2 regions of the Streptomyces sp. NPDC002994 genome follow, and region 2 is predicted to be linked to the other one. Evidence: riboswitches for the same ligand, from Rfam matches in the RefSeq annotation. Region 2 holds a riboswitch; the other holds the start of a gene.
The links. Region 2 has a riboswitch for guanidine ahead of ABZX79_RS23160 (MBL fold metallo-hydrolase). Riboswitches for the same ligand answer to the same signal wherever they lie in the genome.
Positions count from the first base shown of each region.

Region 1: another riboswitch for guanidine. It lies ahead of ABZX79_RS30280 (multidrug efflux SMR transporter); the one in region 2 lies ahead of ABZX79_RS23160 (MBL fold metallo-hydrolase).

Region 1 is NZ_JBEXNQ010000029.1:1,167-12,172, reverse strand. It holds gene ABZX79_RS30310 (SGNH/GDSL hydrolase family protein) at 1-172, shown strand, start outside; gene ABZX79_RS30305 (DUF1707 domain-containing protein) at 210-1,067, opposite strand; gene ABZX79_RS30300 (ATP-binding cassette domain-containing protein) at 1,108-2,085, opposite strand; gene ABZX79_RS30295 (ABC transporter permease) at 2,092-2,943, opposite strand; gene ABZX79_RS30290 (ABC-2 family transporter protein) at 2,963-3,763, opposite strand; gene ABZX79_RS30285 (transglycosylase domain-containing protein) at 3,940-6,549, shown strand; gene ABZX79_RS30280 (multidrug efflux SMR transporter) at 6,601-6,921, opposite strand; guanidine-III (ykkC-III) riboswitch at 6,968-7,035, opposite strand; gene ABZX79_RS30275 (co-chaperone GroES) at 7,089-7,385, opposite strand; gene ABZX79_RS30270 (DUF3618 domain-containing protein) at 7,492-7,812, opposite strand; gene bcp (thioredoxin-dependent thiol peroxidase) at 8,001-8,471, shown strand; gene proP (glycine betaine/L-proline transporter ProP) at 8,610-10,115, shown strand.
Region 2 is NZ_JBEXNQ010000017.1:90,429-101,434, reverse strand. It holds gene ABZX79_RS23190 (alpha/beta fold hydrolase) at 1-173, opposite strand, end outside; gene ABZX79_RS23185 (hypothetical protein) at 248-580, shown strand; gene ABZX79_RS23180 (class I SAM-dependent methyltransferase) at 636-1,484, opposite strand; gene ABZX79_RS23175 (hypothetical protein) at 1,683-3,263, shown strand; gene ABZX79_RS23170 (serine hydrolase) at 3,438-4,298, shown strand; gene ABZX79_RS23165 (hypothetical protein) at 4,396-4,728, shown strand; guanidine-III (ykkC-III) riboswitch at 4,759-4,826, shown strand; gene ABZX79_RS23160 (MBL fold metallo-hydrolase) at 4,838-5,488, shown strand; gene ABZX79_RS23155 (hypothetical protein) at 5,485-5,721, shown strand; gene ABZX79_RS23150 (GNAT family N-acetyltransferase) at 5,822-6,673, shown strand; gene ABZX79_RS23145 (hypothetical protein) at 6,822-7,178, shown strand; gene ABZX79_RS23140 (class F sortase) at 7,346-7,948, opposite strand; gene ABZX79_RS23135 (DUF4142 domain-containing protein) at 7,952-8,632, opposite strand; gene ABZX79_RS23130 (DinB family protein) at 8,847-9,353, opposite strand; gene ABZX79_RS23125 (hypothetical protein) at 9,521-10,027, shown strand; gene ABZX79_RS23120 (LysR family transcriptional regulator) at 10,017-10,910, opposite strand.

The DNA of each region.
Region 1 (11,006 bases), on a different contig from region 2:
CGCCGTCGTGGACTTCGACCGGGCGCTGCGCGACCCGTACGCCCCGGACCGGCTCCTTCCGGCGTACGACTCGGGCGACCACCTGCACCCGAGCGACGCGGGCTACGAGCGCATGGGCATGGCGTTCGACCTCCGGAGCTTGAACAGGGGAACGGACGCTGCCGGGGTGTGAGCGCGGCTCGACCGGGCCGCAGTCGAGCCCCTCGCGGTCAATCGGACCCGGAACCGGAACCGGACCAGGAATCAGACCCGGACTCTGACTCGGCCCCGGACGAGGAGTCGGAACCGGACTTGGAACCGGACCCGGACTTGGAACCGGACCCGGACTTGCGCGCGGACTTGGACCCAGCCCCAGACCCAGCCCCGGACCCCGGACCCGACTCCGCCTTCTTCGCCAGCTTCTGCTGCCTGCGCGCCTCCTTGAGGCGCTGCTTCTCGGCGCGCGTGACCTTGCGCTCCACACCGACCCCGCCCATCAGGGCGAACCCGGTGACCGTCACGCGCGGCGAGTCCGGCGCCACCCGGTTGTCCGCCTCCGGCACGCCCTTCGCCGTCACGTCGGCGAAGCCGCCCATGATGCCGACGCCCTTGACCTGCACGTCGAGGCCCGGCGGCACCGTCACCTGGATGCCGCCCATGATGGTGAAGCAGCGGATCACGACCTCGCGGTCCTCGAAGCGCGCCTCGCGCAGGTCGATCTCGCCGCCGGCCATCATCGCGAACGCCGTGAACCTCCGGCCCACCGTCCACGTCCCCTTGCGGCCGAAGCCGCCCCAGAAGGCGAACGCGCCCCTCGACGTCGCCGGGCCGCCGATCCGGGCCGGCCAGGAAACCCGCGCACCTGAGGCGGACGGGGAGGCGAGCGCGGCCGAGCTGCCGCCCGGTGCCGGCAGGTCGCGGACCAGCGGCTCGAGATCACCGTGCGTACGGGCCTTGTAGACGGCATCGAGACGCTGGTTGAACTCCTCCATATCCAGCCGCCCCTCGGCGACGGCGTCACGCAGCACCTCGGCGACTCGATCACGCTCCGCGTCAGAAGCGCGCATTTCCGGAACTTCACTGGCCATGGCGATCAGACTAGTCAACTCGAGCCGAACGACCCAGTGTTCAGAGCGCCGACCGGTCCGCGTACATCTTCGCGATCACGGCCTCGATGTCCGGCTCCCGCACCGACAGATCCACCAGCGGATACCTCTGCGCCACCGCCGCCACCAGCGGCGCCGCCGAAACCGACGCCGGGAACGCCAGCCACTGCCTCGGCCCCTCCACCTTCACCACCCGCGCCCCCGCCACCTCGACCGGCGGCAGCTCGCGCTCCAGATCCACCACCAGGGTGCGCTCGCTCTCACCCACCTCGTGCAGCCCGGCCAGCGCCCCGTCGTACACCAGCCGCCCGTGGTCGATGACCATCACGCGCTTGCACAGCTGCTCGATGTCGGTCAGGTCGTGCGTCGTCAGCAGGACCGTCGTGCCGCGCTCCGCGTTCAAGTCCCGCAGGAAGTCACGGACCTTCGCCTTCGAGATCACATCCAGGCCGATCGTCGGCTCGTCCAGATACAGCACCTCGGGATCGTGCAGCAGCGCCGCCGCGATGTCGCCCCGCATCCGCTGCCCCAGCGACAGCTGCCGTACGGGTACGTCCAGCAGCTCGGCCAGGTCGAGGAGTTCGACGCAGCGCGCCATGTTCACCTTGAAGCGGTCGTCCGGGATCCGGTACATGCGGTGCATCAGGCGGTACGAGTCGCGCAGCGGCAGGTCCCACCACAGCGTCGTACGCTGCCCGAACACCACCCCGATGCGCTGCGCCAGCCGCGTCCGCTCCCGCGACGGATCGATCCCCGCGACCCGCACCCGGCCGCCGCTCGGCGTCAGGATGCCGGTCAGCATCTTGATGGTGGTGGACTTGCCCGCGCCGTTCGGCCCGATGTAGCCGACCATCTCGCCGCGCGGCACGGAGAAGCTGATGCCGTCGACCGCCCGCACCTGCGTCTTCTCGCGCCGCAGCCGACCGGTTTTGCGGCGTACGTCGAAGACCTTCTCGACGCCGTCCAGCTCGATGAAATTCTCGATGAAGTCCGTCTCCACGACGTGTCAGCTCCCCGTGCTGCGGTACGAACGAAGGCCCACCCGCCACGCCACCCCGGCCGGCGCACAGCACACCCCCGCCACCAGCGGCGGCAGGAAGGCGAGCCAGGACGGCAGGTCCAGGGGGTACGGGCGGTCCAGCACATACAGCGCCGGCAGCCAGTTGACGAAAGCCAGCGGCAACACGAAGGTCACCCCGCGCACGAGGTCCTTCGCGAAGACCGTCGGCGGGTACTGGAGCAGCGTGGTGCCGCCGTACGTGAAGGAGTTCTGCACCTCCGACGCGTCCTGCGCCCAGAACTGGAACGCCGCCCCCGCCACGAACACCGACGCGAAGATCACCGCACCGCTCAGAATCATCATCGGCAGCATCAGCACCTTCAGCGGCGTCCACGCGATGTCCAGCACCACCAGCGCGTACCCGAGCACCAGCAGTCCCTGCGTGATCCGGCCCAGCCTGCGCAGCGCGAAGCGGTCGGCCGCGATCTGCGCGAGGACCGGGACCGGGCGTACGAGCAAGGTGTCCAGCGTGCCGTCGCGCACCCGGCGCCCCAGCCGGTCCATCGAGCCCATCACCAGGTCGGAGAGGCCGAAGGCCGCACCCGCCGTCCCGTAGAGGAAGGCCACCTCGGGCAGGGTGTAGCCACCGAGCGCGTCCACGTGGGAGAACATCAGCAGGATTCCGACGAAGTCGAGGCCGGTCGCCGCGAAATTCCCGAAGGCGGCCATCGCGAAGGACGCGCGGTACGCCATCGTCGAGCGGATCCACATCGCCGCGATCATGCAGTACGCCCGGACCCCGGCCCGCAGCTGCCCCAAGGCCCCGAGCACCTCACGCGCCTCACCTGTCCCGGTCACCGGCGCGCTCTCCGTCACCTCAGCCACCCTGAACCACCACCCTGCGCGTAGCCACCGTCTGAAGCAGCCGCCCGGCCGTCAGCAGCACCGCCGCCCAGCCGATCTGGAAGGCGTACGCCTGGGCCAGCCCCCAGCCGGTGTGCTTGCCGAGGAAGACGTCCGCCGGGATCTGAAGCAGCGCCGACCAGGGCAGCGCCCGCGCGAGCGTGCCGAGCGCGCCGGGGAAGAGGGTGAGCGGCAGCACCATCCCGGAGAAGAAGAGCCCGGCGAGCCATGTGATCTGCGCCACACCCGCGCCGTCGATCAGCCAGAACGCGGACAGCGCCACCAGGAAGCGGATCGCGAAGCTGACGACGACGCCGAGCGCGACGGCGGCCAGGAAGGCGAGCCACACGAACGGGTCGGCGGGCAGCGCGAGATCGAACGCGAGGGCGCCGAGCGCCATCGGCACCACGCCGCGCCCGAGGAGGTGGAAGGCGGCGCGCCCCAGGTCGCTCGCCAGCCAGAAGAGCTGGAGGTCGGCGGGCCGGTAGAGGTCGATCGCGATGTCGCCGGTACGGATGCGCTCCATCAGCTCGTTCTCGAAGCCGCCGCCCATCATGGCGGCGGTCATCAGGAGCGCCTGCCCGAGCCACACGTAGGTGAGGGCCTGCGACAGGTCGTACCCGCCGAGCTGGGGACGCTCGTCCCACAGGGCTGTGAAGGTGTACGCCACGATGAAGCCGAAGACGGTGTTGGTGAACACCCCGGCCGCCGTCGCCACCCGGTACGTCGCATGACGCCGGAACCCACCGGCCGCGACGACCGCGTATACACGCACGCCGACCCCCTCATTTCGCTTCCGGCACCAAAACGCCCGACCGTAGCCCAATGGGGTCAGCCGCCGCAGGCATTTTTCGCGTTGCGTGCACTATGGGCGTACAGGCGAATCGCCCGATACGACACAGTTATGCCGGAGAGTGAACCTCTGGCCACGCCCAGGGAGTCTCCACCAGCATGAGCGACGAGCCACAGCAGCCCCAGGGGTGGGCGCCCCGGGACCCCTCCGACCCCGCCGCCTCCCGGCCCGCGACCCGGCCCTCCACCCCCAAGGGGCAGGACAAGACCAAGGCGCAGGGCAAGGGCAAGGGCAAGGTCAACGGGCAGGGCAAGGTCAAGCGCAAGCGCACCGGCCTGCGCCGCCTGATCCCCACCTGGCGGATGCTCCTCGGTACGTTCCTGCTGCTCGCCCTGCTCGTGATCGGCGCGTTCCTCGCCGGCTACACGCTCGTCAAGATCCCGGCCGCCAACAGCGCCGCCACCGCCCAGAGCAACGTCTACCTCTACGCCGACGGCTCCCAGCTCGCCCGCGACGGAGAGGTCAACCGCGAGAAGGTCAAGCTCGCCCAGATCCCGAAGACCGTCCAGCACGCCGTACTGGCCGCCGAGGACCGCGACTTCTACTCGGAGCGGGCCGTCGACCCGCAGGCCATGCTCCGCGCCGGCTGGAACACCGTCACCGGCAAGGGCAAGCAGTCCGGTTCCACCATCACTCAGCAGTACGTCAAGAACTACTACCTCGGCCAGGAACAGACCGTCACCCGAAAGGTGAAGGAGTTCTTCATCGCGATCAAACTCGATCGCGAAGAGAGCAAGAACGACATCTTCGAGGGGTACCTGAACACCAGCTACTTCGGGCGCAACGCGTACGGCATCCAGGCCGCCGCCCAGGCGTACTACGGCAAGGACATCGACGAGGTCACCACCGGCGAGGGCGCCTACCTCGCCTCGCTCCTCAACGCCCCGAGCGCGTACGACATCACCACCCACCCCGAGAACAAGGGCGCGGCCCTGGGCCGCTGGAACTACGTACTCGACGGAATGGTGAAGGAGGACTGGCTGAGCGCCGCCGACCGCGCCGCGGTCAAGTTCCCCGCCCCGCACGAGGCCAAGCCCGCCTCCAGCCTCTCGGGGCAGCGCGGCTACATCGTGCAGGCCGTCGAGGACTACCTCACCAACAACGAGATCATCGACGAGGACACGCTCGCCACCGGCGGCTACCGCATCACCACGACGCTCGAAAAGTCGAAGCAGGACGCCTTCGCCCAGGCCGTCGACGACAAGGTGACGTCGCAGACGAGCAAGGACCGCAAGGCCGACCGCAACGTGCGCGTCGGGGGCGCCTCCATCGACCCGGCGACCGGCAAGGTCGTCGCGATGTACGGCGGAATCGACTACACGAAGCAGTACGTCAACAACGCGACGCGCCGCGACTACCAAGTCGGCTCCACCTTCAAGCCGTTCGTCTTCACGTCGGCCGTCGAGAACGGCTCCACCACCCAGGACGGCCGGCAGATCACGCCGAACACCGTCTACGACGGCACCAACAAGCGGATGGTGGAAGGCCCGAACGGCCCGACGGGGTACGCCCCGGAGAACGAGGACCAGCGCTCGTACGGCCAAGTACCCGTCCGTACCGCCACCGACAAGTCCATCAACGCGGTGTACGCGCAGATGGCCCAGGACGTCGGCCCGGCGAAGGTGAAGGACACGGCCGTCGCCCTCGGCATCCCGGAGCACACCCCGAGCCTCGACGCGTACCCGTCGATCGCGCTCGGCGTCGCCACCGCCAGCGTCCTGGACATGACGGAGGCGTACGCGACGCTCGCCAACCACGGCAAGCACGGCGCGTACACGATCGTCGAGAAGATCACCAAGGACGGCCAGATCATCAACCTCCCGAAGGCGGACGCCGGCTCGGGCACGGGATCGGGTTCGAGCTCGGGCACGGGCACGGGTTCAGGCTCGGGCTCGGGTTCCGGCTCTGGCTCCGGCTCGGGCTCCGACGCCGGGCAGGGCGTCTCCCGCGAGGCCGCCGACACCACGACGTCCATCCTCAGGAGCGTCGTCGACGGCGGCACGGGCACGGCGGCCCAGTCCGCGGGCCGTCCGGCGGCCGGCAAGACCGGCACGGCGGAGGAGGACAAGGCCGCCTGGTTCGCGGGCTACACCCCCGACCTGGCGACGGTCGTCGCGGTGATGGGACAGGACCCGGAAACCGGCGTACAGAAGCCGCTGTACGGAGCCCTGGGACAGCCGCGCATCAACGGCGGCGGAGCACCCGCGCAGATCTGGGGCCAGTTCACGGCCGCCGCGCTGGAGGGCAAGCCGGTGCAGGACTTCGACCTGGAGACGGCGGCCGGCTCGGAGGAGCCGGACGACTCGCCGTCCGACGGGGAGCCGGACACCGGGGAGTCGGAGGGCTCCGACGGGTCCGACGAGCCGTCGGCGAGCGACAACCCCGACGAGGACCCGACGCGGAGCCCGACCGACGGCGGCCCCACCGACTCGGGCGGCACGACGGACACCGGAGGCACGACGGGCACCCCCGGCACCGACGGCGGAACCGCGGACACGGGCGGTACGGGTGGTACAGGTGGCACGGCGGACACCGGCGGCACGGGCGGCGCGACCGACACGGGAGGTACGGCCGACACCGGCGGCACCACGGGCGCGACCGACGGCGGGACGACGGACACCGGAGGCGCCACCGACACGGGAGGCACCACCGGACCGCCTTCCGACGGCCTGCTGAACGGCGCGCGCGGCAGAAGCACCAGCGGCTAGCGACCACCGGCTAGCGACCATCGACCGCCAGCGCCCGCCAGTGCCCGGTGTCTAGTGCCCCGAGGTCGCCTTGAGCCCGACCACCGCCACCAGCAGCAGACACACAAAGAAAATCCGGGCGGCGGTCGCCGGCTCACCGAGCACCACCATGCCGAGGACCGCCGCACCGGCCGCGCCGATGCCGACCCACACGCCGTACGCCGTACCGATCGGCAGCGTCTTGGCGGCGTGGGACAGGAGCATCATGCTCGCGACGATCCCCGCGCCCGTGAACACACTGGGCCAGAGCCTCGTAAACCCGTCGGTGTACTTCATCCCGATCGACCAGCCCACCTCGAGCAGACCGGCGACAACAAGCAGAACCCAGGCCATGACGGGGCACCTCCGAAGACGAAACGCGGAAACAGCGATACATCGGGGTGCGTCGTCTTTGCGTAGAACCCGGTACGGCGCGTCTCGTCGGGGGTGCTTCCAACATAGCAAAGGGCAGCGAAAGGGCCCGGTGACCCTGGTCACCGGGCCTGACGCAGGCTGTCTGCCTACAAATACAAGCCGGTCGAGTCCTCCGATACCCGCTCGGAAGCCACCGCGTGCAGATCGCGCTCCCGCATCAGTACGTACGGGATGCCGCGCACCTCGACCTCGGCCCGGTCCTCCGGGTCGTACAGCACCCGGTCGCCCGGCACCACGGTCCGTACGTTCTGACCGACCGCGACCACCTCGGCCCAGGCCAGCCGCTTGCCGACCGCCGCGGTCGCCGGAATCAGAATGCCGCCGCCCGAGCGGCGCTCGCCCTCGGGGCTGTCAGACCTGACCAGCACCCGGTCGTGCAGCATCCGGATGGGCAGCTTGTCGTGCGTGGTGTTCTGCGTGGTGTTCCGCGTGGTGTTCTCGCTCACGCCCCGAACCTACCTGTCCTCGCGCCCGCCGTCGGCCCGAGGGTCAGCCGCGCCTGCGGCGCGCCGACAGGGTGAGCAGCCCCACCAGCCCCACGGCAACCAGCGCCACCGGAACGAGCCGCTCCAGGCGCGGAGAGCCGTCCTCCGACACGAACTGCGCCTTCACATCGGACACCGTCCGGTTCACCGCGACGAACGCCCGGCCCGCGGTCTGGTCCACGGTCGAGGCGACCCTGGCCTTCGCGTCACCGACGATCGTCTTCGGGTGCAGCCGCACCCCGATCTCGTCGAGCGTTATGGCCAGCTGGTCACGCCGGCTCTTGATGTCCGCCTCGATCTGCGCAGGGGTCCTGGCATCCGACACTGCGCTGCCTCCGTGGTCGTGGGCCGAATCCGGTATTCCTTCAATTCCTTCGTCGACAGTCTGTCAGCTCGGGCCGTCCCATACCCCACGGCACCCCCATTACGCTCGGGACCGTAATCCCTTACACCTCAGCCACAACGACAGCTACAGCTACAGAGCCACACCCCGCACGAGGAGACCGAGACCTTATGACGAGCGAGCGACTTCAGCCCGGCGACACCGCCCCCGACTTCACCCTGCCCGACGCCGACGGAACCGAGATCTCCCTCGCCGCCCACAAGGGCCGCAAGGTCATCGTCTACTTCTACCCGGCCGCTCTGACCCCCGGCTGCACCAAGCAGGCCTGCGACTTCACCGACAACCTGGAGCTGCTGGCCGGGGCCGGGTACGACGTCATCGGCGTCTCCCCGGACAAGCCGGAGAAGCTGGCGAAGTTCCGTGAGAAGGAAGACCTCAAGGTCACGCTGGTCGGCGACCCGTCCAAGGAGGTCCTGACGGCGTACGGCGCCTTCGGCGAGAAGAAGCTGTACGGCAAGACGGTGACCGGGGTGATCCGCTCGACGATCGTGGTGGACGAGGAGGGCAAGGTGGAGCGCGCCCTGTACAACGTGAAGGCGACGGGCCACGTGGCGAAGATCATCAAGGACCTCGGCATCTGACGGTCCGCAGTCCCGAGGCGGTATGCCGGAGGTGTTGTGACCAAGGTCCTGGAACAGGGGACCTTGGTTTGCAGCATTGAATAGAAGGCAGAAGTTCCACTTGGACATTGGAAACGCGTCCGAGGAAAGGAACCTGCCATGGCCACCGGCCCCGGCTACGGCCCCGACCACGTGGCCGATCCCGAAGCGATCAAGCGCCACCGCACTCTCTTCCGCGCCGCGAGGAGACGGAAGAACCCACCGCTCCGCCGCTCCGACATCACCGTCACCGACGAAGCGGCGGTCAGGCGGGCGGTCAAGGCGGCCTCGCTCGGCAATGCCATGGAGTGGTTCGACTTCGGCATCTACAGCTATCTCGCGGTGACGATCGGCCACGTCTTCTTCCCACCCGGGAACGACACGGCCCAGCTCCTCTCCTCCTTCGCGACCTTCGCCGTCGCGTTCCTGGTGCGGCCCATCGGCGGCATGGTCTTCGGCCCCATGGGCGACAGGATCGGACGCAAGAAGGTCCTCGCGCTCACGATGATCCTGATGGCCATCGGCACGTTCGCGATCGGCCTGATCCCGTCGTACGCCACGATCGGCTTCTGGGCGCCGGTCCTGCTGATCTTCTTCCGCCTGGTACAGGGCTTCTCCACGGGCGGCGAGTACGGCGGCGCGTCCACCTTCATAGCCGAGTACGCCCCCGACAAGCGCCGCGGCTTCTTCGGCAGCTTCCTCGAATTCGGCACCCTGGCGGGCTACACCGGCGCGGCCGGCCTGGTCACCGTCCTGACGGCCTGGCTGGGTTCCGACGCCATGGAGGCGTGGGGCTGGCGCATCCCGTTCCTGGTAGCGGGCCCGCTGGGCCTGGTAGGCCTCTACCTGCGCCTCCGCCTGGACGAGACCCCCGCCTTCCAGAAGCTGGAGGCCGGAAACATCCACGCCACCGAGGCCGCCGACGCGGTGGAAACCACCGCAAAGGGTGACCTCGCGAAGATCTTCCGGCAGCACTGGCCGACGCTGATCCTGTGCATCGCCCTGGTGGGCGCGTACAACGTGACGGACTACATGCTGCTGTCGTACATGCCGACGTACCTGTCGGACGAGCTCGGCTACAGCGAGACGCACGGCCTGCTGATCCTGCTGGCCGTCATGGTGGCCCTGATGGCGATCATCAGCCAGGTCGGCCGCCTGAACGACCACTTCGGCCGCAAGCCACTGCTGATGGCGGGCATGCTGGGCTTCTTCTTCCTCTCACTGCCGTCCTTCCTCCTGATCAAGCAGGGCAGCATCCCAGCGATCGTCGCGGGCATGCTGATGCTCGGCCTGTCGCTGGTCTGCCTGCTGGGCACGATGTCGGCGGCGCTCCCGGCGCTGTTCCCGACGAACGTCAGGTACGGCTCGCTGTCGGTCGGCTACAACCTCTCCGCGTCGTTGTTCGGCGGGACGACCCCGTTGGTCATCACGGGCCTGATCAGCCTCACCGGCAACAACCTCATGCCGGCGTACTACTCGATGGCGGCGGCGCTCATCGGCATCATCGCGGTGGCGTGCATGAAGGAGACGGCGAAGAAGCCTTTGTCCGGCTCCCCGCCGTCGGTGGAAACGAAGGAGGAGGCGGCGCAACTGGTGGCGGCGCAAACCCCGGAGCCGAGGTTCTGACGGGGGTTCACCGCTCGCCCGGGGCCGGTAACCAATGCTCGCATCTGGGGGTCGGGCCGTCCCTGAGCGCTCGAGTGTCGGTGGGCCGTGACGCCGCGTCAAGGGCGCTCCTGCGTCGCGTCGCTACGCGATGGACCTACGGCCCACCCTTGACCCGCCGCCCCGGCCCACCGCTAACGCTCATACGGGGACGGCCCAAAGAAAAACGCCCTGCACGGGGCTGGGGGAGTGGCGCGGGTCGGCTCGGTGGCTTGCGGCGTGGTGGGTGGGGCGCACGAGGTCTATGGGGCGGCTCGGCCCCAGGCTCAGCGACCGCAGGAACGGCCGCTGGTACGACATCCCCATCCCCACGCACACGAGCACCCACATAGGCGGCCGGTTGGCCGATCGGGTCGACGTGCGGACTCGTGGGTCTGCGGGTGGGACGCATGAATTGAATGGGGGGACTCGTGTCGGTGTGGCGTCCACCCCGACCGGTCGTCGGTGGAGCCTCAAGCAGGTTGCTGGTGTGGGTGGGTGGAGGGGTGCCCAGAGGCGAGTGATCGTTCCGACGGTCCGGGCGGAAGACCGACCGGTCCCGCAGGCTGGCTCGACATTCACGGCCAAGCCGATAGGTGTTCGGAGTTTTCGGCACGACCGATAGGGGCGGCGCACCCTCTCGGCGCGGGTCAGTGGGACAACCGACACTTTCGGCGGGACCAATGGGCAATGCGCGGTCTCGCCCGGCACCCACACTGGCGGGATGGGACGAACCCAGCACATGACACGCAGGTGCACCCTTTTCGCCCCATTTCATCCCTTGCGAGAGGCCTCGACGGGCGTCATGTGCGGGCTTCGTTGCACGCCGATGGACCGGCGCGGGGGTAGGAGTGCATCCAATCCAGCAGAAGA
Region 2 (11,006 bases):
TCCAGCACCGGCACCCAGTCGAACAGGCCCATTCGGTCCTCAACGGCCTGGCTGGCGAAGCCGCCGTGCGCGTACACGGCGAGAGGACCCTCACCGGCGTCGTCGTAGACCAGCTCGGCCCTGCGATGGCGAAAGCGGCCTTCCATGACCGCGTGCCTGCCCAGTGTCCTCATAGCCGCACGATTCTCCTGCATCGTTGAGCATCCGTACTCAGGACTCCGCAGCCACGGTGCGATGGGGTGGGCTCATGACGACGAACGACGACGTGATCACGAGCGACGCCCCGGCAGCCGTGCCCGCCCCTTCCCACCAGTCCGCGAGCGCCGTCCGCGTCGTGGCGGGCATCGGACTTCTGCTGCTGATGGCCGACCTGGTGGTGTGCATGATGCTCACGCTGATCGACGCCACCCAGGGCAAGGGAATCAGCGGCCCGCTCATCGACGCCGGTTTCGCGGTGCTCTACGCGGCGGCTTTCGCGGGCCTGGCCGCCCTTTTCGTACCGAAGCGCGGACTTGTCATGGCGCAGTACGCTCTGCTCGTCATGGCTCCGCTCCTGGTCCTTCTCGACGGCAATTCCTAGGGCGAGCAGGGCGAGCAGGGTCTGACGCGTCTGCTGGCGCCCTGACGTGAAGTGCTCAGTCAGGGTCCGTCGTGGAGACTTCAGCTGCCACGGCCGGAACCGGTGACCCCTCGGCCGCGGGAAGGGTGACCCGCAGCTTCGACTGGCCGTGCGGGAGTCGCTCCCAGTCGTCCATGAAGCAGGCGACGAGGCCGTGCTTCCCCGCCAGCCGGATCAGCGTCTCCGTACGGTAGTAGAAGTCTTCGCCCAGCACCTGGTGTTCGGCTCCCTCGGTGCGGTCGAAGGTGAAGTCGAAGAAGCCGCCGGGCGCCAGCACCCGTCCGACGTGCGCGAGGCATTCGTCGATGACCTCCGGCGGGGAGTGCGAGAAGACGCTGTGGGCGTGCACCACCGTGAACCAGGCGTCGGGCAGGAAGTCCAGTTTCAGGTCCTCGACGGGGGTGAGATACGGGAGCCTGTCCTGAAGCCCGTACCGGACCAGCGTCTTCTTCGCCTCGATGAGGATGTCGGGCGAGATGTCGATCCCGTAGTAGTGGCCGGGCTCCAGGTGCTCGATGAACCTCCACCCGGCGCGCAGATTGCCGCAGCCGATCTCCAGCATCCGGTCCTGCGGCGTCAGCCCGTGCCGCACCAGGTAGTCGAACTGCATCTGCCCGATGGCGAGCCAGCGATCGTACGAAGGTCCGCCGCCGACCGCCGCCTCCGGGCTGCGCGCCGTGTCGGACGCCATCACCGCCCTGTAGTACGCGACGTGGCTCCCTCGGTGCCGCAGCCGCAGCCAGCGGTCGCGCCCCGCCCGGCGCACGTAGGGCAGCACGCGCCCCGGATGCCGCAGCGCGTATCGCAGCTTGTGGCCGAGTCGTGAACGGTTCGCCGACAGACGCGAAGCGGGTGTCTGCTGCATGACGGCCTCCGTGCCATCGGTGGGCTCTCCCCTTGTCGGATGCTAACCACAGGCGCGCGGACTCGCCCCCTCACTCGTTCGGGACAACCGTTCAGCCGAGTGCCTCCCCCGCCTGGTGGGCCCACCGCGACCACCCGCAGCTTGGAGGGAACAGGCCGGCGAACCGTCACCCGCCGTACCCCCGAGCGAGGCCAGGCCATGCAAGAAACACGCTTCATCGTCGGCACGCCGTACCGTGTGCCGCTCGAGGCGCGCGAGCGCCGCTTCGCTGTCGGGGTGGCCGCGCGGCCCCTGCCCCTGGCGGCGGTCGCCGCCGCCTTCGCCCTCATCCACCTCGCCCTGGTCGCGCCCGGTCTCGGGCTCGGCTGGGACGAGACCGTGTACGTCAGTCAGGTGAGCCCGCAGGCACCGCCGGCCTTCTTCAGCGCGCCCCGGGCCCGTGGCATCACGTACCTCGTCGCTCCCCTCACGGCTCTGACCACCTCGCCCGAGGCCCTGCGCGTGTACTTGGCCGTGCTGGCCGGCTGCGGCCTGTTCCTCGCGCTGTTGGCGTGGCGGCGGCTGCTGCCCACTGCCGTGCTCGCGGTCGCCGGAGGGCTGTTCGCGAGCCTGTGGGTCACGATGTTCTACGCCGGGCAGGTGATGCCGAACCTCTGGGTCGCCTACGGGGCCCTGGCCTCGGTCGGGTGCTTCCTGCGGGCCGCCCGGGACTCCCGGGACCACTGGGCTGTGACCGGTATGGGCGCCGGAGTGGCGTTCGCCGCGCTGATGCGTCCGTCCGACGCGGTGTGGCTGGCGCTGGCACTCGCCGTGGCGGCCCTGGTGATGCCGCGTACGCGCCGCAGGGGGCTACTGGTCGTCGTGGCGGCCTTGGGCGTGGTCCTCGGCTGCGCCGAGTGGGTGATCGAGGCGTACCTACACTACGGCGGTCTCACCGCCCGGCTGCGGCGGGCCAGTGAGATCCAGGGCCACCTGGGCTGGTATTTCGCTGTCGACGACCATGTGCGGGCCCTGGGCGGGCGGGCGCTGTGCCGGCCGTGCGACGTGCCCTGGCGCCACCCCGCCTCCGCCCTCTGGTTCTTCGCCCTGCCGCTGCTCGTGGCGGGCGGAGTGCGGGCCGCCGTCCGAGCCCGCCGCCGCGCCCCGATCGTCCTGGCGACGATGGTGGGCCTGGCGCTGGCGGCGCCGTATCTGTTCACCGTCGGGTACGCGGCGCCGCGTTTCCTGCTGCCGACGTACGCCCTGCTGGCCCTGCCCGTGGCGCAGTGCCTGGTCCAGGTGTGCGGCCCCCGGCCGCGGTGGCGGCGTACCGCGGTCGGGATCGTGTCCGTGGCCCTCGTCGCTCACCTGGCGATCCAGTACGTCCTGGTCGACAGGATGGCGGACCGGGTACGGCGCGACACCGCCGACCTCACCCGGATCGCCGCCGCATTGCGTGCCCAGGGTGTGCGCCCGCCGTGTGTGGTGAGCGGTGACGAGGCCATCCGGGTCGCGTTCCGTACCGGCTGCGCCTCGCGCCAGCCCGGTGGCCACGACGGAAGCATCACGCCGCAGGCCCTCACCGCCATGGCGCTCCAGCAGCCCGTCGCGGTCCTGGTCTCCGAGGGGCGGCGCCCTCCGGCGTACGCCCGCGAGTGGCGTCTCCACCCGCTTCCCGACCTGGGCCGCCGGACCGGCTTCCGGGCCTATCTGGCCGGCGTACGGCCGATGGACGCGCAGCGGTCCCTGCCCGGCGACGGCCGTGGTGACACCAGTGGATGGCCGCGTCCGCGTTGGTGACGGTGCACCGCCCCGCGATGTGTCAGGTCCGCGCAAGGGGGACGGAGCCGGCGCGGAACACATCCAATGACCCCTCCTGGGCGTTGTGCATGAGCAAGCGCATTCTCATGTGACCGCCCCCGAGGGGCGTTTGGAGTACTGATCTTGAAAACCAACCGCGCGGCCGTTCTTCGTGTGGCATCAGTCGCTGTCACCGCAGGGGCCGTCCTGACGGCCGGGCCGTTCTCCGCCCCGGCGCAGGCCGACACGCTCAGGCCGCCCACGATCGCCGCCAGGGGCGGCTTCGTGATGAACAACGGCACGGGGAAGACGCTCTTCGCCAAGGCCGCGGACAAGCGTCTTCCCACCGGCTCCACCGCCAAGATCATGACGGCCCGGGTGGTGCTCGCGCAGAGGAACCTGAATCTGGATTCGAAGGTCACGATCCAGAAGGCGTACAGCGACTACATCGTCGCGAACACCGCGTCGTCGGCCCGTCTGATCGTCGGCGACAAGGTCACCGTCCGCCAGCTCCTGTACGGCCTCATGCTGCCGTCCGGCTGCGACGCGGCGTACGCACTGGCCGACAAGTTCGGCAGCGGTTCCACGCGAGCGAAACGTGTGAAGTCGTTCATCGGCAAGATGAACGCGACCGCCAGGAGCCTCGGTCTGAAGAACACGCACTTCGATTCCTTCGACGGCATCGGAAAGACCTCGAACTACTCGACACCGCGCGACCTGACGAAGCTCGCGAGCAATGCGATGAAGTACCCGATGTTCCGTACGGTCGTGAAGACGAAGTCGACCAAGCAGAAGGTCACGACGAGGAACAACGGTTACCGCTTCATGTCCTGGGCCAACACCAACAACCTGCTCGGCACCTACTCAGGCACGATCGGGGTCAAGACCGGCTCGGGCCCGGAAGCCAGGTACTGCTTGGTCTATGCGGCCACCCGGGGCGGCAGGACAGTCATCGGCACGGTCCTGGCCTCGTCTTCACAGACACATCGCACGAACGATGCGAAGAAGCTGATGAACTACGGCTTCAAGAAGTAGCCCAGCGGCTCGACGGGGGGCGGGTGACGAGCCTGCCCCCACCCACCTGGTCCGCCGGGCCCTGTTACTGTGCCCGAACCCAGTCGAGGAGGAGGCCTTGCGCACACCCGCCGACACCGTGTGGCGGCGTGCCCACACGGTCGAAGTGCGCGGCCTCGGCGCGGACAGTGTCGCGGTTGTCAGCGACGCCGGCGAACTGGCCCAGCTCGCCGGCCTGCTGGAGGTCGACTTCCAAGCCGACGCGTTTGTCTGCATGTGCTGGGGTGACGTGCGATTCCTTGTGAAGGATGTAGCGGGGCAAACCATCGCCGATCTGACACTGCATGCCGAGAGCGGCCTGGACTGGGACGAGTGGGGTGGGCAGTTCCCCCTGCTGCGCGGCAAGGAGCTGACACACTGGCTGACCAAGCGCGGGCTGTGCTCCGGTTGATCAGGTTGCTCCGGGCGTAGTAAATTCCGCCCGGCAGCTCGTGAGGGCCTGCCCCGGACGAGATGTGCGCCGTACCCGGCCTGCAAAGACGACGCTCTGAGGAGACGTCATGAGCGGACATGGGCAGCACATCGACTTCGCCTCCAAGGCGCCCGAACCTCGCGTCCTGGACGTCAACTGGATCCACGGATCGCCGTCGGCGAAGCACGACACCGATCCCGACATCCAGGTCCACGCCTACGATGAACACACCTTCATCCTGCGCCAGAACATGGCGGTCAACTACGAGGCACCGTTCCTCTTCCTGCTCTTCGGCAACACCCGGGCCGTACTCATCGACACCGGAGCCACCGCGTCCGCCGAGTTCTTCCCGCTGCGCCGGGTCGTCGACGACCTGGTCGGGCGCCGGCTGGCCGAGCATCCCCGGGACGGCTGCACGCTGCTCGTCCTGCACACCCACGCTCACGGCGACCACGTCGCCGGCGACTCACAGTTCACCGGCCGCCCCCACACCATGGTCGTGGGGGCGGATCGCGACAGTGCCTGGGAGTACTTCGGATTCTCCGACGACCCCGGCCGGGTGGCCCGGGTCGACCTCGGTGGCCGAGTGCTGGAGTGCCTCGCAACCCCGGCCATCATGAAGCCGCGCTCACGTACTACGACCCGCACACCGGATTCCTGCTCACCGGGGACACGGTGTATCCCGGGCGGCTGTACGTGGAGGACTGGGCCGCCTTCCGCAGTACGATCGACCGCTTGATCGCGTTCGCCGGTACCCGACCGGTCACCCACATTCTCGGCTGCCACATCGAGATGACCGACGTGCCCGGTGTGGACTACCCGATCCGTACCACCTACCAGCCGGACGAGCCGCCGCTGGAGATGACCGTGGGCCAGTTGCGGGACATCAGCAAGGCGATCGACGAGATCGGCGACCGGCCCGGGCGGCATACCTTTCCCAGCTTCGTCATCTGCCGCGAGGACCAGGTGTAGGGCGTAGCCGCTGAACGCCCGGATGAGGGTGGCGGCTGACTGGTTGGGGTACGTAGGACAGCGGGTTGGAGAGCCCGAAGGCCGTGATGGGATGTGTCGCATGAGCCAGCCGTCCCTGCGTGAGCGCATTGAGCAGTACTACGCCGCCGTACCCCTGCTGTTCGCCGAAGCCGAGGAGTTCGACTCCCTGTGCCTTTTCGTACGCAAGGAGACAGGCGCCCCCTTCTACGGCGGTCCGTACCATGCGCGTCCCGCCTCGGCAGGTGCCGTCACTGCCACCGCCGCCGACATCGCCCGAGTGCGCGCCCGGCAGCGTGAGCTCGGTGTGCCGGAGGCCTTCGAGTGGCTCGCCGAGGTGACGCCTTCGCTGCGCGCCCGCATCGAGGCAGCGGGCCTGCCGGTCATGGAACGCCCGCTGATGACCCTCGACCCGCACCGTCCGCTGCCCCCGCAGTCTCTGCCCCCGGGCGTCACGATCCGGGTCCTGGAAGCCGACGACCCGGCCCTGCCCGCCGTACTCGCCATCCCGCAGCTGGCCTTCGCGGCAGAGGGCACAGCGCTGGGGTCGGCGGGCTGCGCGGAGCTGGCAGTGGCGGCGGAAAAGCTCACAGCGGACGGCACGGTGGCGATGACCCGCCCCTTCCTCCGCTCCGGCCACAAAACGCTCGCCGCTGCCTTCGCCCCGGACGGCACTCCGCTTGCCGCCGGTCACTACCACCCGGCGCACGGCATCACCGAGATCGGAGGTATCGGCACCCTCCCCACCGCCCGCCGCCAGGGGCTCGGCGCTGCCGTCATGGCTGCCTTGGCCACCCACGCCCGCGACCACGGCGTCCACACCGTCTTCCTCGCCTACGCGCAGGAGGCTGTCGCCCGTATCTACGCCCGCCTGGGATTCCGCCCGGCCGGCACAACCCTGCTGATCGCCAACCAGCCCGCCCGTGGCCAGTAGGCAGTCGAGGCATCCCGCTCGTGTGGGCCAGGGGTGCGTGACCACATGTGGCCAGGCAGGCACTGCCGGTGCCGGTGCCGGCCGAGGTTTCGGAGGAGGCTGCGTACTCTGGGACCAGGACGTCCCGCACCGTTGGGGGAGGTACGTCATGACCCGCGGTCACCGATTTCACCTCGATCAGGATGGGCACTCCATCAGCGTCCAGGTCGGACGGCCCTCCGACGGCATCGAGGTCCTGGTGGACGGCAAGGTCGTCGCCTACCGGAAGGGCCGGCCCAAAGGCGCCGCGGTCCTGGAGGCGGAGCTGCCCGAGGAGCCGCCCCGGCCCTTCCGCATCCATGTGGACGACATGAGCGGCGAGCCCTTCTGCGTGATGGAGACTTCCGGCTCCCGCTTCCTCATGCCACAGGTGCCCTTGTGGAGCAGCCAGCACGAACCGCCGGCGCACCCCAAGCCGTCGCCCCGTCCCCTGAGGCGCCTGCGGAGGATCCTGCGACGCCTGTGAACCCACACCGGTCCGCGCGGTGGGTGCGGGTGGCCCGGCGCTTGCGAACGCCGCGTCGCCGGACGGCGGGAACCGCCCTCGGCGACGGGGGGACCCAGCTGGCGCTGGCGCAGTACCCGGCGCGGGGGCCCATGCCGAGTCCCTGTCGGCCTGAAGGAGGCCATGCCCTACGGAGTGGGCATGGCGTACAGGACAAGGTTCTTCAGGTAGCGGCCGGCCGTGTGGTCGTACCGTCCGGCACAGGTGATCAGTGCCAGCCTGGGGGGCCCGTCGCGGTTGAACAGATCGGCCGGCAGGGCTTCTTGCCCGTACGTGCGGCGGGCAGTGACGCGGTAGGCACGGGCCCGGCCGTCAGCGCCTGTCAGCACCACGCGCGCGCCGAGTGGGAACTCGTGCAGCAGGGCGAACGTTCCCAGCTCGCCTTCGCGGGTGTCGACGTGCCCCGCGACAAGGACGGTTCCACGGGGAGCCCCGGGAGCCGCGCCCAGCGCCCACCATCCGCCGGTGTCGGGCTCTTCGGGCAGGGCCAGCACCCCATCGGCCGTCGCGGCCACCGGCACGATCCCGGCCTTGAACCGCCCCGGGCCGCGGATGCTCTGGGGTGGTGAGGCCGGCGCACGGCCGCCTGCCGCCGCCGGGGCCTGAACGGCAGGCAGCGTGCCCGCATCCCCCAGGGGGAACTGCGGGCCGCTGACCATCACCCACCCGGCCGCCATGGCGCCGAGGCCGCCCGCCGCCAGTGCGCCGGCGGCGAGCCGGCGTCCCGCCACGGCCTAGCGGCGCTCGGCGGAACGGCGCCGGTTGTGCAGGAACCAGAGCGCCCCGCAGGTGGCGAGAAGCCCACCGCCGGCCAGGCTGGCGACGCCCGCCAGGGCGAGCGAGCTGTCGTCGGCGGCCAGTTGCCCACTGTGGCCGGCCCGGACCTTGCCCGCGTCCTTGCCCGCGTGGCACTCGCCCCCGCGGACCATGTCCAGGTGCATCGCCACCACGGGCCGCGCACTGCGGGCAGCAGCCTTGACCTCGGAGTTCTCGCCCGCTGACAGCTCCTGGTCGATGAGCGCCAAGGTCGCGGTGTGTGCGGCTTCCTGGGACTTCAGCCATGCCGCGTCGTAGGCGGGCGTACCGGCCTTGGCCTGCACAGCGGCCAGCTCCTTTTCCTGCTCGGCGGTCGGAGAGCCAGGGAGCGTTACGTTCAGCTTGCCGGCCAGCAGCTTCACATCCGCGTCCAGCTTGGTGTGGTCACGCACCAGCACCGCGCCGACCTTCTCGACACACTCGGTGGTCGCGTGCTCCTGAGCATCCTCACCTGCGGCTATCTCCGCGAGATTGCCCTGGTGGGCCGCCTTGACGAACATCGTGTCCTGGGCGCTCACCGCAGCGGCGAGCGCGGGGGTCACACATATGCTCGACAGGACCATCACGGCCGTGGCGACAGGCGCCAGTCGTCTGCGCATGGAAACTGCTCCCTTCCCTGCGGCAGGCAGCACGTCACGAGCCGCCGGTCCGCTTCCGTGGAAATGGGCGCTCGATACAGCGCCCGGCAGCATCCCTCCCACCGACACGCCGAACATCCACAGATGCCGCCCGAATATCACGCGCATGGCCGACACGGCGTGGCCATGAGGCGACGTTTCGCGACAGCGCCGCGGTTGACGGTCCCGGTCGGCGCTACTCCCCAGTGGCTCCGTCGATCCGCTCGCGCAGCAGGTCGGCGTGGCCGTTGTGCCGGGCGTACTCCTCGATCATGTGGGTGAGGATGTAGCGCAGCGTGTACGCCTCGTCCCGCCATTCCACCGTGGCGTCGAGGGACTCGGCGGCCTCCACGATCGCGCGGGATCGCGCGCACGCCGCGTGCCAGACCTTGAACGCCTCGTCGGGATCGGCCGAGTCGGTGGCGAATTCGGCGAACGTGCCGTTCACCTTGCCCGGCCAATAGCCCGCGATCTCCTCGCCGTTCCACACGACCTGGAACCACATCCGCTCGACCTCGGCCACGTGCCGGACCAGTCCGAGCAGGGACAGGCCGGACGGCGGTATCACCTTGTCCCTCAACTGACTGGTAGTCAGGCCGGAGCACTTCATGGCCAGAGTCTCGCGCTGATACCGCAGAAAGCCCGTGAGCGAGGCGCGTTCGCCGGCTGTCCGGGAGGGGGCGGTCCGCTGGTGATCATTCATTCGGGCATCATGCCAGTGTGCTGGTACGGCAGTTCTGCCACACCGGGCACTGTGCCGGCAGCCACCCCCGGCAGACGCACTGTCGGTTGCGACAGCTAACTTGTGGTGGGCGCGTCAAGTTGATGTGCCGTGACTCCGCCGTCCCATCGAGGGGAATTAAGCCCACCATGTCCACGCCACCGCCGCAGGGCGGCTACAACCCGTACCCGCAGCAGCAGGGCCAGCCCCCGTACGGCCAGCAGTACGGCCAGCAGCCTTACCAAGGGCAGCCGCAGGCCCCGTACGGTGCGCCCGGCGGGCAGCCCCCGCAGCCGCCCCGGCGCAACCGCGGCCTCACGCCTGTCATTAAGGGCGCCAGCTTTGTCGTCGCCGCGATCGTCGTTCTCATCTACGTCGTCTTCTTCAAGGACAACAGCACCACATCCGTCCCCGACCCCAAGCCCGACAACTCCGCCTACAGCGCGGACGTCGGCGACTGTGTGATGGAGAAGGGGACGGAATCCCGCCCGGACATCGAGATCGTCGACTGCGCCGGCCCGAAGGCGGAGCTCAAGGTCACCGAAGAGGGCATGAGCGTCGACACCCTCGAATGCAAGCCCGGTGAAAGCAAGTTCACGATCACTCAGCGCGGGCGCATCGACGTCGCCCTGTGCCTGGAGCCGCTCAAGAAGTAGAAGCAGCCGTTCCCAGCAGCCCGAGGAGGCCGCGCGCCGCCGGGCTCGTGGACTCCTCGTGGGGCAGCGCGGTCACACTGCTGTACGTCAGCCGCTCCGCGCCGGCCAGCGGGACGGCGCGCAGTCCCGCCGCCTCCGGTTTGCGCGTGAAGTGCTGGGGAACGAGCGCGACACCCAGCGACTCGCGGACCAGCTCCAGCAGGCTGTGGACGTCATTGACCTCCAGCGACACCTGTCGGCCGATCCCGGCGGCGGCGAACGCCGCGTCGCCGACCCTGCGCGGCCCCCAGTCGGAGTGGAAGTCGATGAAGGGCTCGTCGCGCAGCTCGTGCCAGGAGACCTCCCCGGCCGCGGCCAGCGCGTGTTCCGGGTGGCAGAGCAGCAGCATCGGCTCGTCCGTGAGCGGCAGCATCCGTACGGTACGGGGTGTGTCCCCGCAGTCGATGGCGAAGGCGAGGTCGAGCCGCCCGCTGCCGACCTCCTCGATGAGCTGGGCGGAGCCTGCCTGCCGCAGCCGGATCTCCACCTGCGGGTGCCGCTGATGGAAGCGCGCCAGCAGGCCCGGGACATGCACGCCCGCGATGCACTGCTCGGTGCCCACGGTGAGCGTGCCGCGCACGAGTCCCTGGACCGCGGCCACGGCATCCCTGGCGGCGCGTGCCGCCGCTAGGGTACGCCGCGCCTCGGCCAGTAGCGCGCGCCCCGCCTCGGTCAGGCCCACCGACCGGGTGGTACGGGCGAACAGCGCGGTGCCGAGCTCCCGCTCCAGCTCCCGCACGGCCGCCGACAGCCCGGACTGCGACACCATGAGCCGCTGCGCGGCCCGCGTGAAGTGGCACTCTTCGGCCACGGCGACGAAGTACTCCAGGTGTCTCAGTTCCATAATTCAGAAGCGTAGCTTCTCAAAGCATTCGCATTCTTCTGTTGGACGGGATGACGGTCGACGGGCAGTGTGGGTACGCGGCGCACTCCGCGCCGC